Regions from separate parts of the Streptomyces sp. Je 1-369 genome, predicted to be linked through region 1. Evidence: riboswitches for the same ligand, from Rfam matches in the RefSeq annotation. Region 1 holds a riboswitch; the other holds the start of a gene.
What was found. Region 1 has a riboswitch for glycine ahead of gcvP (aminomethyl-transferring glycine dehydrogenase). Riboswitches for the same ligand answer to the same signal wherever they lie in the genome.

Region 1 (7,445 bases):
GCCCGCCACGGGGGACCATCTGCGGCGGGCCGGGATCCTCACGGTCGCGGAGATCGCGGAGGCCGGTGAGGACGAGCTCGTACGGCTCCTGGGCAAGGCGCACGGGGGCTCGCTGTACGCGATGGCGCTGGCGCGGGACGAGCGGCCCGTCGTGGCGGAGCGCGAGTCGAAGTCGGTCAGTGTCGAGGACACGTACGACGTGGACATCCATGACCGGGTGCGGGTCAGGGCCGAGGTCGCGCGGCTGGCCGAGCGGTGTGTGCAGCGGCTGCGGGCGGCGGGGCACTCGGGGCGGACCATCGTGCTGAAGGTGCGGCGGTTCGACTTCTCGACGCTGACGCGGTCCGAGACGCTGCGCGGGCCCACGGACGACCCCGGGGTGGTCCAGGAGGCCGCGGCGCGGCTTCTGGAGGCCGTGGACACCACGGGCGGCGTCCGGCTCCTGGGAGTGGGCGTCACGGGTCTCGCGGACTACACGCAGGAGGATCTCTTCGCGCAGGCACAGGCGGAGGCGCAGGCTCAGACCGCCGGCGCGGAGACGGTGTCCCTGATCAAGGGGGAGGGGGCGGCAGGACCGGGGACGGCTGTGGGGCCGGTGGGGCCTGAGCCGGAGCGGGTCGAGGAGCCGGTGGAGCCGGTGGAGAGACGGTGGGTGGCCGGGCACGACGTACGGCATGCCGGGTACGGGCACGGGTGGGTGCAGGGGAGCGGCCTGGGCCGGGTGACGGTGCGTTTCGAGACGCCGCTGTCGGCGCCGGGGCGGGTGCGGACGTTCCGTACGGACGACCCGGAGCTGACGCCCGCGGAGCCGTTGCCGCTGGTCGCCGCGCCCGCACCAGCTGCGCCCGCACCAGCCGCGCCCGCGCCGCCCGCCTCCGGATGAGGTCGGTCAGGGGCTTTCCGTGCCGGCGACGTGGCCGAAGTTCTGGTCCGGGGGCGGCAGGGAGGACGGGGGCTGCGGGGGTGTCGTGTCCAGGCCGTAGTGGTGGTAGAGCTGGAGTTCCTGCTCGGGGGAGAGGTGGCGCCCCACTCCGAAGTCCGGGGCGTCCTTGATCAGGTCCCGGTCGAAGGGGATGCGCAGGGTGCCGTCCTCGACGAGTTCGCTGGGTTCCAGCGGGACGAAGGCGTCCCGGCTGAAGAGACCGGTGCGTATGGCCGCCCATTCCGGGGCGCCGGTGGCATCGTCGAGGTAGACCTCGTCGACCGTGCCGATCTTCGCCCCGTGCCGGTCGAACGCCTTGCGGCCGATCAGGTTGCGCGGATCGATATCGGTCTGCACGGGCCCTCCAGCTGGTCGCGGCTTGTCGAAAACGGGCGTAACTCATCCTTAATCATTCGTAGTCACTACGAAAGAGCACTTCGGGGCAGGCGGCCACTCGAGGGATCGGCCATGGTCCTCGCTGGTAGGCTGGCGCCTGGCCGCTGACCCCGTGCGGGAGAGCTCTCCGGATCACACGTCCGGGGGCGCCGAAGGAGCAAATCCTCCCCGGAATCTCTCAGGCACCCGTACCGCACGGACGAGGTCACTCTGGAAAGCAGGGCGGGCGTCGGGCGGGCACGTTCGGAACCCTTCCTCACCGACGGTGAAAGCAGATCTGTCGCGAGACGGACCTGTGAAGCTCTCAGGTTGACATGACAGAGGGGGAGGCCGTCCGGGTACCCGCGCCGTGGTACCCCTCGCAGGTCGTGCTGACCAGGAGGCCTCCGCAATGACTGCCACCAATCGCATCCCGCTCTCCGAGCTCGAGCAGGGCATCCCCTTCGAGCAGCGGCACATAGGGCCCGATGCGGAAGCGCGGGCCAAAATGCTCGCCCAGGTCGGGTACGGCTCGCTCGACGAGCTGACGGCCGCAGCGGTGCCGGATGTGATCAAGAACGCCGAGGCGCTGAACCTGCCCGGCGCGCGCACCGAGGCCGAGGTGCTGGCCGAGCTGCGCTCCCTCGCCGACCGCAACCAGGTCCTCGACTCCATGATCGGACTCGGGTACTACGGAACCTTCACCCCGCCGGTCATCCTGCGGAACGTGATGGAGAACCCTGCCTGGTACACGGCCTACACGCCGTACCAGCCCGAGATCTCGCAGGGCCGTCTCGAGGCGCTCCTCAACTTCCAGACGATGGTCGCCGAGCTGACCGGACTGCCCACCTCCGGTGCGTCGCTCCTCGACGAGGGCACCGCCGCCGCCGAGGCCATGGCGCTGTCGCGGCGCATGGGCAAGGTCAAGAACGGCGTCTTCGTCGTCGACGCCGACGCGCTGCCGCAGACCATCGCCGTGATCCGGACCCGCGCCGAGCCGACCGGTGTCGAGATCGTCGTAGCCGATCTGAGCGCGGGCATTCCGGCCGAGGTCGCCGAGCGCGGTGTCGTGGGCGTGCTCGTGCAGTACCCGGGCGCCTCCGGTGTCGTACGGGACATCAAGCCGCTCATCGACGAGGCCCACGAGCTCGGCGCGGTCGTCACCGTCGCCGCCGACCTGCTCGCGCTGACCCTGCTCACCTCGCCCGGCGAGCTCGGCGCCGACATCGCCGTCGGTACGACGCAGCGCTTCGGCGTGCCGATGGGCTTCGGCGGCCCGCACGCCGGTTACATGGCGGTCCGCGAGAAGTTCGCGCGCAGCCTCCCGGGGCGGCTCGTCGGTGTCTCCGTCGACGCCGACGGCAACAAGGCCTACCGCCTCGCCCTGCAGACCCGCGAGCAGCACATCCGCCGCGAGAAGGCCACCAGCAACATCTGTACCGCTCAGGTGCTGCTCGCCGTCATGGCCGGAATGTACGCCGTGTACCACGGGCCGGAGGGCCTGAAGTCCATCGCGCGCCGCACCCACCGGTACGCGACGCTCCTCGCGGCCGGGCTCACCGCCGGTGGCGTCGAGGTCGTCCACGGCGCGTACTTCGACACGCTGTCCGTGCGCGCCGAGGGGAGGGCCGAGAAGCTCGTCTCCGCCGCCCGCGAAGCCGGCGTGAACATCCACAAGGTCGACGCCGACCACGTCTCCCTCTCCTGCGACGAGACCACGACGCGCGCCCAACTGGCCGCCGTCTGGGGCGCTTTCGGGGTCGACGCCGACATCGAGGCGCTGGACGCCGCCACCGCGGACACGCTGCCCGAAGGCCTGCTGCGCGGTGACGACTACCTGACGCACCCCGTCTTCCACCAGTACCGCTCCGAGACCGCGATGCTGCGCTACCTGCGCAAGCTGGCCGACCGCGACTACGCGCTGGACCGCGGCATGATCCCGCTGGGCTCCTGCACCATGAAGCTCAACGCGACCACCGAGATGGAGCCGGTCACCTGGCCCGAATTCGGCCAGCTGCACCCCTTCGCCCCCGCCCAGCAGGCCCAGGGCTACCTCACGCTCATCCGCGAGCTGGAGGAACGTCTCGCCGAGGTCACCGGGTACGACAAGGTCTCGCTGCAGCCCAACGCCGGGTCGCAGGGCGAGCTCGCCGGACTGCTCGCGGTCCGCGGCTACCACCGCGCCAACGGCGACGAGCAGCGCACCGTCTGCCTCATCCCGTCCTCCGCGCACGGCACCAACGCCGCGAGCGCCGTCATGGCGGGCATGAAGGTCGTCGTCGTGAAGACCGCCGACGACGGCGAGATCGACGTCGAGGACCTGCGCGCCAAGATCGAGAAGCACCGCGACGAGCTGTCCGTGCTGATGATCACCTACCCCTCCACGCACGGCGTCTTCGAGGAGCACGTCGCCGACATCTGCGCGTCGGTGCACGAGGCCGGCGGCCAGGTGTACGTCGACGGAGCCAACCTCAACGCCCTGGTGGGCCTCGCCAAGCCGGGCCACTTCGGCGGTGACGTCTCGCACCTCAACCTGCACAAGACGTTCTGCATCCCGCACGGCGGCGGCGGCCCCGGCGTCGGCCCGGTCGGCGTCCGCGAGCACCTCGCGCCGTACCTGCCCAACCACCCGCTGCAGCCCGCCGCGGGCCCCGAGACCGGGGTCGGTCCGATCTCCGCGGCGCCCTGGGGCTCCGCGGGAATCCTCCCGATCTCCTGGTCGTACGTGCGCCTCATGGGCGGCGAGGGCCTCACGCGCGCCACCCAGGTCGCGGTGCTCTCCGCCAACTACATCGCCAAGCGCCTCGAGCCGCACTACCCGGTGCTCTACACCGGTCCGGCGGGCCTCGTCGCGCACGAGTGCATCGTGGACCTGCGGCCGCTCAGCAAGGCGACGGGCGTCAGCGTCGACGACATCGCCAAGCGCCTCATCGACTACGGCTTCCACGCGCCGACCATGTCGTTCCCCGTCGCGGGCACCCTGATGATCGAGCCGACGGAGAGCGAGGACCTGAACGAGATCGACCGGTTCTGCGAGGCGATGATCGCCATCCGCAGGGAGATCGAGAAGGTCGGCTCGGGCGAGTGGGCCGCCGACGACAACCCGCTGCGGAACGCCCCGCACACCGCCGCCGCGCTCAGCGGTGAGTGGGAGCACGGCTACAGCCGCGAGGAGGCCGTCTTCCCGGCCGGGGTCGTCGCGGCGGACAAGTACTGGCCGCCGGTGCGCCGCATCGACCAGGCGTACGGCGACCGGAACCTGGTCTGCTCCTGCCCGCCGCTGGATGCGTACGAGGACTGATGCGCGCGCCCGCACGGAGCGGGCATGCGTCGGGGCCGGTTCGGAGACTTCTCTCCGGGCCGGCCCCTCGTTCTTCCGTGATGCTCAGGTGCTGTGCGGCAGTGCGGTGCGCTCGTGCGGATGTGCCGTCGGTCAGGCGGCCGTCATGATCTGATCGGTGCCCAGCGGTCGGTGCGGGGCGATGATCTGGCCGTCAGGCAGCAGCTCACCGGTGTCCTCGAAGAGCAGGACGCCGTTGCACAGCAGGCTCCAGCCCTGCTCCGGGTGGCTTGCCGTGAGGAGCGCGGCTTCCCGGTCGGCGGAGTCGGCTGTCGGGCACGGTGGTTGGTGCTGGCACATGGAAGGGTTCTTTCGCTGCGATGTGATGGCTGTGACGTCGGTCCTGTGGCTCGATGCGGTATTCATAACCGCCCCCCGTTGTAGTCGGTCCGATCCCAGTGTTGCCCTACGGGCGTCAATCCGCAGGGATTTTGCCGCAGCGGCTCCTACTGCTTAATGACGTATCACCCACCCGGATGGTTCAGCCCAACTTGCCTGTCTCTTCGGGTGGTTCGGGGTGGCCTGACCGGGCTAGTCCACTTGGGTGGGCAGCGCTGTGCCCCGCGGCCGGTGGGCGGCGGGGCACGGGAGGCGTGGAGTGGTGCTGTCAGGCGGGTGAGCTCAACAGCGGTGCCGGTGTCAGACGGTGGTTGAGCATCGGCAGGAGTTCGGCGACGCGGTGCGGGCGGTGGGCCGCGATGCCGGGCGGGGCGGGCGCGAGCGGCACGAGCAGATCGGTGGCGGCCAGCGTGCCTTCGGCGCCGTCGTCCGTGCAGTCGCGGTGGAGCCAGAGCGTGAGCATATAGAGCTCGGGTACGGAGAGCAGCCGCGGCTGGCACGGCATCGGCATGGCCTCCGCATGGCGCAGGGCGCGCTCCGTCGAGGTGATGTAGGGCCCCTCGAAGAAGTGGGAGAAGGCCCAGCCGTCCGGGGTGAGGATCGTGTCGGCCGCGGCGACGGACCGCTCGGCGCAGCGGATCAGGAAGCGCCAGCCGGCCAGCCGTGTGGGCGATGTGGCCTGAGGGGTGATGTGGTCCAACACATGGACAGGTAGCGGGAGTTCGGGGCTCGCCGGTCCCTGTGCGGTACGCAGGGACGGCGTGCGGGCCTCAGTCACGGCGGTGGGGGAACCGAGTGCGGCAAGGACGCAGCGCAGGGCGGGCGCGGGAGCCGGGGGGACATGCAGCGGCATGGTGGGTCGCCTCTCTCGTTCGACAGGCACAGTGGAGCGGGGGCAGGTGCGTGACGGCGCTGTCAGCTCTGGGTCAGAGGGGCGGGGGCTGGGGCCGCGAGCGCCAACTCTCTGCCTAGTTTGCTGAGTTTATACGAGCCGTGTTCGAGCGGTGTTTCATCTAGACGCACCGTATATTGCGGGCAAGGACTTAACGAGCCTTCGTTGTGCGGGCCTTTACCCCGATTTAGTACGGGCCCTGGCGTCATGACCTCGTATTCCCTGTTCCGTGCGGTCGGCCGATTTTTGCCGGTGCTTTTGACCAGGCGCTTCCGAACGGAATCTTCGCCGTGCCGCATGCCCGGTGAATGTGCCGGACACGCGTCGCGTCGAGCGTACTGGTCGGCGGCCCCGCGCGGGGCGTTATCGATCACATTGCCTGGGCATCATCCCCCGTACACAGCGGCCGGAGCCTCGGCTGCCCGTTCGAGGAGGGACGCTTCGATGGGGGAGAAGGTCGTGGCGGGCACGTTCGACCTGGCCGACAGGCACCACTACCGAGGCAAGCTCCGAGAGTGTCTCGCGGGGCTGGAGCGGATGCTGGCGGAGGAGCGATTCGACCGGCCCAAGAATCTGATGGGCATGGAGATCGAGCTGAATCTGGCCGGGCCCGACGGACTGCCGAGAATGTTGAATGCGCAGGTACTCGAGCGCATCGCGAGCCGGGATTTCCAGACGGAACTCGGAATGTTCAATCTCGAAGTCAACATCGCCCCGCACCGGCTCGGCGGACGCGTTCTCGACCGGCTCGCGGAGGAACTGCGCACGGGCCTCAACTATGCACACAGGAAAGCGAACGAGCTCGCCGCCGGCATTGTCATGATCGGAATTCTGCCGACCCTGAACCGCGCCGACCTGGTCTCCGCGAACCTCTCCGACGTCGACCGGTACGCCCTGCTGAACGACCGGATCGTGGCGGCACGCGGCGAACCCTTCGCGCTGGACATCCAGGGCGTGGAGCGGCTGACCTGCACCTCGACGTCGATAGCGCCCGAAGCGGCCTGCACCTCCGTCCAGTTGCACCTCCAGGTGACGCCCGGCCGGTTCGCCGACGTGTGGAACGCGGCGCAGGCCATCGCCGCAGCGCAGATCGTCGTCGGCGCCAACGCGCCCTTCCTGTTCGGCCGTGAACTGTGGCGCGAGTCGCGCCCGCCGCTGTTCCTCCAGTCCACCGACACACGGCCGCCCGAACTGCAGGCCCAGGGAGTGCGGCCGCGCACCTGGTTCGGGGAGCGCTGGATCACCAGGCCACTCGAGCTCTTCGAGGAGAACCTGCGGTACTTCCCCGCGCTGCTGCCCCTGATGGAGGAGGAGGACCCGCTGGGCGTCCTGAACGCGGGCGGTGTGCCGCGCCTCGGCGAACTCGTCCTGCACAACGGCACCGTGTACCGCTGGAACCGCCCCGTGTACGGCATCGCCGACGGCGTCCCGCACCTGCGCGTGGAGAACCGCGTCCTGCCCGCGGGCCCCACCATCACCGACGTCATCGCCAACGCCGCCTTCTACTACGGGCTCGTGCGGGCGCTCGCCGAGGAGGCGCGGCCCGTGTGGTCCCGGCTCCCCTTCGAGACCGCCGC
Region 2 (7,445 bases), 4.7 Mb from region 1:
GTGGAGGGGGGTGTTCAGAAGCGACATCACACGATCCCTATCGGTATGGGTCAGCCGGCGGTGAATGCGGTGTACTCGTCGGCGGACATCAGGTCGTCCGGCTCGCCCGAGATACGAACCTTGAACAGCCAACCGCCCTCGAACGGGGCGGAGTTGACCAGCGACGGGTCCTCCACGACGTCCTGGTTGGCGGCGACGATCTCGCCGGTCACCGGGGCGTAGAGGTCGCTGACCGACTTGGTCGACTCCAGCTCGCCGCAGGACTCGCCCGCGGTCACCGTGTCACCGACCTCGGGGAGCTGCGCGAAGACGACGTCACCGAGCGCGTTGGCCGCGTGCTCGGTGATGCCGACGGTCGCCACGCCGTCCTCGGTGGCCGAGAGCCACTCGTGCTCCTTGCTGTAACGAAGCTGCTGGGGGTTGCTCATGACCTGAATTCTCCTGTACGCGGGTGGGTGCTGCGGAACGGGAAGGATGTGCGGGGGGTCACTTCTGACGCGGCAGTCACTTCTGGCGCTTGTAGAACGGCAGCGCCACGACCTCGTACGGCTCGTGGGTGCCGCGGATGTCCACGCCGACACCCTCGGTGCCCGGCGCCGCGTGCTCCGCGTCGACGTACGCCATCGCGATCGGCTTGCCCAGCGTCGGGGACGGGGCGCCGGAGGTGACCTCGCCGATCACCTTGCCGTCCGCGACCACCGGGAAACCGGCGCGCGGGACGCGGCGGCCCTCGGCGATCAGGCCGACCAGCTTGCGCGGCGGGGCGGTTTCCGCGCGCTCGGCGGCGGCCGCGAGCGCGGCACGCCCGAGGAACGAGTCCGACCGGCTGGTCTTCTCGAACTTCACGACCCGGCCGAGGCCCGCGTCGAACGGCGTGAGCCCGGCGGTCAGCTCGTGCCCGTACAGCGGCATGCCCGCCTCCAGGCGCAGCGTGTCGCGGCAGGAGAGGCCGGCCGGGACCATGCCGACCGGCGTGCCCGCCTCCATCAGCGCGCCCCACAGCTTCTCCGCGTCACCGGGGGAGACGAACAGCTCGAAACCGTCCTCCCCCGTGTAGCCCGTGCGGGCGATCAGGGCGGAGACACCCGCGACGGTGCCGGGCAGGCCCGCGTAGTACTTCAGGCCGTCCAGGTCCGCGTCGGTGAGGGACTTCAGGATGCCGGGGGACTCGGGGCCCTGGACGGCGAGCAGCGCGTACGCCTCGCGGTCGTCGCGGACCTCGACGTCGAAGCCGTCGGCGCGGGTGGTGAGCGCGTCCAGGACGACCTGCGCGTTCGAGGCGTTGGCGACGACCATGTACTCCGGGGCGTCGGGCTCGCCGAGCCGGTAGACGATCAGGTCGTCCAGGATGCCGCCGTCCTCGGCGACGATCATGGTGTAGCGGGCGCGGCCGACGCCGATGGAGCCGATGTTGCCGACCAGCGCGTAGTTCAGGAAGTCCACGGCCTCGGGGCCGCCGACGGTGATCTCGCCCATGTGCGACAGGTCGAAGAGGCCTGCCTTGGTGCGCACGGCGTTGTGCTCGTCGCGCTCGCTGGCGTACCGCAGCGGCATGTCCCAGCCCGCGAAGTCGGTCATGGTCGCGCCGAGCGCGCGATGGACGGCGTCGAGGGCGGTCAGACGGGGGGCAGTGCTCATGAAGGGAACTCCCAGGGCATGACGGGCGAGGTCGATCCTCCCCATCTGTCATCGGAACCTGAGAGGTTCGCCGGGAGTGTCTCGACCAGTGAGACGCCGGCTTGCACCTTGGGTGGGACCGCCGGGGCGGCCCGCTTTTCAGATGTGCCTCGCCCGCGCGGTACGGGGCCTGAGAGATTCAAGGGAGGGGCTTGCTCCTTCGGCGCCCCGGGTACCCAGCCCAAAAGCTTGGTTCCGGAGACTCTCCCGCGCGGATTCGAACGGCCTGTATGGAGTTGGCGCGCACATCATTGCACGCGACCCTGTCCAGGGGGAGCGGTGCCCGGCAACGGGTCCCGTCACGGGTCCGTTCACCGGTCCCGTCACTCCGGAATGCTCTTGTGCCGCATTACCTTCTCTTTACACTTGGTGGGGATGCAGTACGTGACCGCTATGGGGAGGCCGATCACGGTGCGCAGCAGGACGAGTCTCTACGCCACTTCCACGGGGGTGGGACTGCCCAAAGCGCTGTCCAAGGCGCTGCCCGAACAGACCTGCGCCCCGGCCGCGGAGAGCTGCGGTCCGCTCCCCGTCGCCGTCGTCCGCGACCTGCGGCAGCGGGCCGGCCACAGCCCGCGCCGCCTCACGTTCGGCGAGGGCGACCTGGTCGTCGTCTCCGGGCTGCCCGGCGGCGGAAAATCGACCCTGATGCGGCAGGCCGTCACCGGCCCCCGCATCGACTCCCAGGACACCCGCGACCGCTGGGCCCGCCGCATGCCGCGGCTGCTGCCGTACGCGGCGTACCGCCCCCTGGTCCGCCTCGCGCACTACGCGACGTTGCGCCGCATCCTGCGCTCCGGGGCGAGCGCAGTCGTGCACGACTGCGGCACCCAGGCCTGGGTGCGCCGCTGGCTCGCCCGCGAGACCGCCCGCCGCGGCACGGCCCTGCACCTCCTGATGCTCGACGTCCCCGTGGACACCGCGCTGCGGGGCCAGCACGAGCGGGGCCGCGGCGTCTCCCGGTACGCGTTCGCACGCCACCGCAGGACGGTCGGCCGGCTCGTCGCCGCCACCGAGCGCGGTGACCTGCCGCGCGGCTGCCGCTCCGCGGTGCTCCTCGACCGCGCGGCCGCGCAGGCCCTGCGGGTGATCGCCTTCGACCGGTGAGCGGGCCCGGCGTTAGGGTTCGAGCCGCAGGCAGAGCGGTCGCGAGCAGGGGTTGGACAGATGGACTTTCCGGCGCAGGCACATGCCCATCCGTACGGCGGATGGCCGGGCAACGAACTGGAGGAGGTCCTCGCGGCCTCACTGGGCGCCCACGAGTCGGCGGGCGCCCGCATCATCGAGGTGCTCGGCCGCAGCCACCTCTGGATACCGCTGCCCAACGGCGGCGGCCCCGACAGCGGCACCCTGGACCTGCCGACCCTGGAGATCGAAGGACAGGCGTACGTCCCCGTCTTCACCTCCGAGCAGCAGTTCCGCCAGGCGCTCGGCGACGCGGCGGACCGGATGGGCGTCACCGTGGCGCCCGCCGTGGAGTTCGCCCGCGGCCTGCCCCCGCAGCTGGGCATCGCGCTGAACCCGGACGGCACCGTCGGCGTCCCGCTGCCGCCGCCGGCCGTCGCCGAGCTCTGCAGGACCGGCCGCACCGAGCTGGACGGCCCGAGCACCGGCGGGCGCGTCCGCCTCTTCGAGCCGGACTGGCAGCACGACCCGGTCGACTTCCTCGCCGCCGCAGGCCGGGAGTTCGAGGCCGCGGGCATCGTGCTGACCGCGCGCCGCTGTCTGGCCGCCGTGGAGACGGACGACCCGACGCTCTTCGTCGGCGTCGAGCTGTCCACCTGGGACGGCAACGCGCGCGACCTCCCCATGGAGGCGCTCGGCCGGGCCCTCGGACAGGTGCCGGTCCCGTGGCCGGTGAACCTGGTGCTGCTCGACGTGGCACAGGACCCGGTCGGCGACTGGCTGAGGGCGAAGGTGCGACCGTTCTACCACCGCGTCGCCGCTTAAGCTGGTTGCATTCTTCTGCCCTCCATCGTCTCCCGTGGGGGCACCACGTTCGTCGCGAAGGGGCGGTTACGGGTGAGTGCGTCGGGCACGGCCGCGGCCGGGCAGCAGGTCGAGCAGTTGCTGCGCCAGGTGACGCCGGGGCGTTACGACGCGTACGAGGCACTGCTGCGCGCACTCGCCGCCGACCAGGTGTGGATGCTGCTCTGGCACGGCCAGGCGGGCTCCCCCGACGCCCAGTACGGGAACATGGAAGTGGAGGGGCTCGGCTACGCACCGTGTGTGACCTCCGCCCAGGAGCTGTCCGCGAGTGGCTGGAACCGCAGCTATGAAGTGGTGCGCGGCATCGACATCTCCCGCACCCTCTACCCCGACCACTACGGCCTCTGGCTCAACCCGCACGCACACGGCGGCGGCGTCGGCATCCCCTGGCTGGACCTGCGCCGCATCGCCTCGGGCCTGGACCTGCTGCCCGCCGGGCCCCTCCGGCTCACCGAGCCGAGCATCGAAATCCCCCAGTTCTACGCTCTGTTGACGCAGAACGCCCACCGCACCCCCGTGGTCCGCTCGCTGCGCCGCGCCTGGGTGCAGCCCGCCCTCGGAGCGCCATATCTGGCCATCGGTCTCGACGTGTACGACACGTCGCCGCCGGCGGTCGACGCGGTGCGCACGATGATGCGCCAGTCCATCCCCGCCGTCCCCGAGGGCCTGCCCGTCTCGACGGTCGCGATGTCCGACGATTACGACCCGGTCGCGATGTGGCTACGAGCCAATGCCAGGCCGTTCTACGACCGCGAGGCCCAGGCGGCCCCGGCGCCCGCCGGCGGATACGGCTACCCCGCCCAGTACTGAGCAGCGCCGACGGACGCGATGTCCGTTGTAGTGCAGGTGGGGGCCTATGGGCTCCTGTGGCGCCTTGCGACCCAACTGCCCCGTGTTCGCCCCTCGTTCACTCGCGTCCGGATAACGGAACACCTCGATCAGCATCACGGTTGCGCATCCTTTCCCCGTCAAGTCTGGTAACAGATCGCGACGTGGATGAAGACTCCCGCTCCAGGGGCCTCCGCCCCTGTGTACGACGGACTGATCACGTCGCTACAGCGGCAAGTGCGGGCCGGTCACCACCGGTTGAGAGGGGTCCCTGCCACGATGACGGCACCATTGCATGACACACCTGCGGACGCGGACCCGACCCAGGACGTCGCCCCCGCAGTTGATGCAGGGGTGAAAAGGGTCGAGGGCCGGTCCCTCAAGCAGATCGCCTGGAACCGCCTGAAGCGGGACAAGGTCGCCCTGGCCGGCGGCATCACCGTGCTGCTCCTGGTGCTTGTCGCCATCTTCGCGCCCCTGATCGTGAACCTGCTGGGCCACGACCCCAACGAATTCCACCAGGAGGAGCTCGACGAGCTGACCGGCCTCCCCAAGGGTGCACTCGGCGGCGTCAGCGGCGACTTCCTCTTCGGAGTCGAGCCCAACAAGGGCCGCGACGTCTTCAGCCGCATCGTCTTCGGCGCGCGGATCTCGCTCCTGGTCGCGTTCCTCGCGGCCATCGTGGCCGTGGCGCTCGGCACCCTCTTCGGGATCATCGCCGGTTACTTCGGCGGCTGGGTCGACGCCCTGATCAGCCGCGTGATGGACGTGCTGCTCTCGTTCCCGCAGCTGCTCTTCATCATCTCGCTGGTCTCCGTACTCCCCGACGACCTGCTCGGCCTCCAGGGCACCAGCGTGCGCGTCGCGATCCTCGTCATGGTCATCGGCTTCTTCGGCTGGCCGTATGTCGGCCGCATCGTCCGCGGCCAGACGCTCTCGCTCCGTGAGCGCGAGTACGTGGAAGCGGCCCGCAGTCTCGGCGGCGGCAAGCGCCACATCCTGTTCCGTGAACTGCTGCCCAACCTGGTCGCCCCCATCACCGTCTACGCGACGCTGATGATCCCGACCAACATCCTCACGGAGGCGGCCCTCAGCTTCCTCGGCGCCGGCGTCAAGCCGCCGACGGCCTCGTGGGGCGGCATGCTGCGTGACGCACTCAAGACGTACGAGCACGACCCGATGTTCATGGTCTTCCCGGGCGTCACGATCTTCATCACCGTCCTGGCCTTCAACCTCTTCGGCGACGGGCTGCGTGATGCGCTCGACCCGAAGGGGACGCGCTAGAAGGTCCCAACTGGCTTGCCCCTGCCGCATGTCAGGTGGCTCTCACCATGGTTCTCCGGCAGCACTTGGCCAGGGACCGCGATCTCGGAGGTTACGAGAAAATGCCCACAGGTTCCACGAAACGACGGCTCACCAGCGGTGCGGCCCTCGTCGTCGCGGCGCTGGTGACCACCACGGCGTGCGGCGGCGGTGACGGTGGCGACAGCGACTCGAAGGGTGCCGGCTACAACGCGGCGCTGAACAAGATCGCCAACCCTTCCAAGAAGAAGGGAGGCACGCTGAAGATGGTCGGCAAGCAGGACCTGGACTCCGCCGACCCGCAGCGCGCCTACTACGGCATGACGTGGGACTTCATGCGCTTCTACACCCGGCAGCTGGTGACCTACGACACCAAGCCGGGCAAGGCGGGCACGAAGCTGGTCCCGGACCTCGCCACCTCCACGGCGAAGATCTCCGACGACGGCAAGACGTACACGTACAAGCTGCGTGACGGTCTCACCTGGGAGGACGGCTCCAAGCTGACCGCCAAGGACGTCAAGTACGGCATCGAGCGCGCCTGGGCGACGGACACCATCACCGGTGGCCCCGGCTACATCCGCCAGACGCTCGACCCCAAGACGAAGTACAAGGGTCCCTACAAGGACAAGGGCGGCCTCGACGCGATCGAGACCCCCGACGACCAGACGATCATCTTCAAGCTGCCCAAGCGCAACGGTGACTTCGAGCAGTTCCTGGCCATGCCCACCGGTTCGCCGGTCAAGGAGGCCAAGGACACGAAGGCCAAGTACACGCAGCGGCCGTTCTCCTCGGGCCCGTACAAGTTCGAGACGTACAAGTCGAACAAGAAGATCGTTCTGGTCCGCAACGACAAGTGGAAGAAGTCCTCGGACCCGATCCGCGCCGCGCTGCCCGACAAGATCGACGTGACGATCTCCGCCAACCAGGAGGAGAACGACAAGAAGCTGATGGAGGGGGACTTCGACCTCGACATCAACGGCACGGGCATGACCCAGTCCGGCCGCGTCAGCGCCGTCACGGACCACCGCGGCAACGTCGACAACATGCACACGTCCTTCGTGCGCTACGTCGCGCTCGTCCACAACGCCAAGCCGTTCGACAACGAGCACTGCCGCAAGGCCGTGTTCTACGCGACCGACTTCGCGAGCATCCAGCAGACCCGCGGCGGCAAGGTCGCGGCCGGCGACATCGCCAACAGCACCTTCCCGGTGGCGATCCCCGGCTACAGCAAGTACGACCCGTACGGCGTGCTGGAGCGCAAGGGCAAGCCCGACGTCGCCAAGGCCAAGGACGAGCTGAAGAAGTGCGACAAGCCGTCCGGCTTCACCACCAAGCTCACCGCCCGCAGCAACAACCCGGGTGAGGTCGACGCCGCCGAGGCGCTGCAGCAGTCGCTCGACAAGGTCGGCATCAAGGTCCAGGTCGACGCCCTCGACGGCGCCGACACCTCCAGCATCACCGGCTCGCCCTCCGTCGTGAAGAAGCGCGGCTACGGCATGACGATGAGCGGCTGGGGCCCGGACTTCCCGTCCGGCCAGGGCTACGCGCAGCCGCTGTTCGACAGCCGCTTCCTGAACCCGACCGGTAACTACAACGAGTCGCAGATCAAGGACAAGAAGGTCGACGCGCTCTTCGACAAGGCGATCGCG

Region 2: linked by a shared signal. The riboswitch ahead of gcvT (glycine cleavage system aminomethyltransferase GcvT) and the one ahead of gcvP (aminomethyl-transferring glycine dehydrogenase) in region 1 are both predicted to bind glycine.

Annotation. Positions count from the first base shown of each region.
Region 1 covers NZ_CP101750.1:1,462,541-1,469,985, reverse strand. The annotation lists partial or broken gene NOO62_RS06725 (DNA polymerase IV) at 1-983, shown strand, start outside; gene NOO62_RS06720 (PRC-barrel domain-containing protein) at 890-1,279, opposite strand; glycine riboswitch at 1,424-1,522, shown strand; gene gcvP (aminomethyl-transferring glycine dehydrogenase) at 1,710-4,598, shown strand; gene NOO62_RS06710 (DUF5999 family protein) at 4,731-4,937, opposite strand; gene NOO62_RS06705 (hypothetical protein) at 5,245-5,829, opposite strand; gene NOO62_RS06700 (glutamate--cysteine ligase) at 6,313-7,445, shown strand, end outside.
Region 2 covers NZ_CP101750.1:6,153,943-6,161,387, forward strand. The annotation lists gene glyA (serine hydroxymethyltransferase) at 1-27, opposite strand, end outside; gene gcvH (glycine cleavage system protein GcvH) at 51-428, opposite strand; gene gcvT (glycine cleavage system aminomethyltransferase GcvT) at 505-1,638, opposite strand; glycine riboswitch at 1,787-1,897, opposite strand; gene NOO62_RS27990 (AAA family ATPase) at 2,053-2,784, shown strand; gene NOO62_RS27995 (enhanced serine sensitivity protein SseB) at 2,845-3,627, shown strand; gene NOO62_RS28000 (enhanced serine sensitivity protein SseB C-terminal domain-containing protein) at 3,700-4,476, shown strand; gene NOO62_RS28005 (ABC transporter permease) at 4,774-5,778, shown strand; gene NOO62_RS28010 (ABC transporter substrate-binding protein) at 5,880-7,445, shown strand, end outside.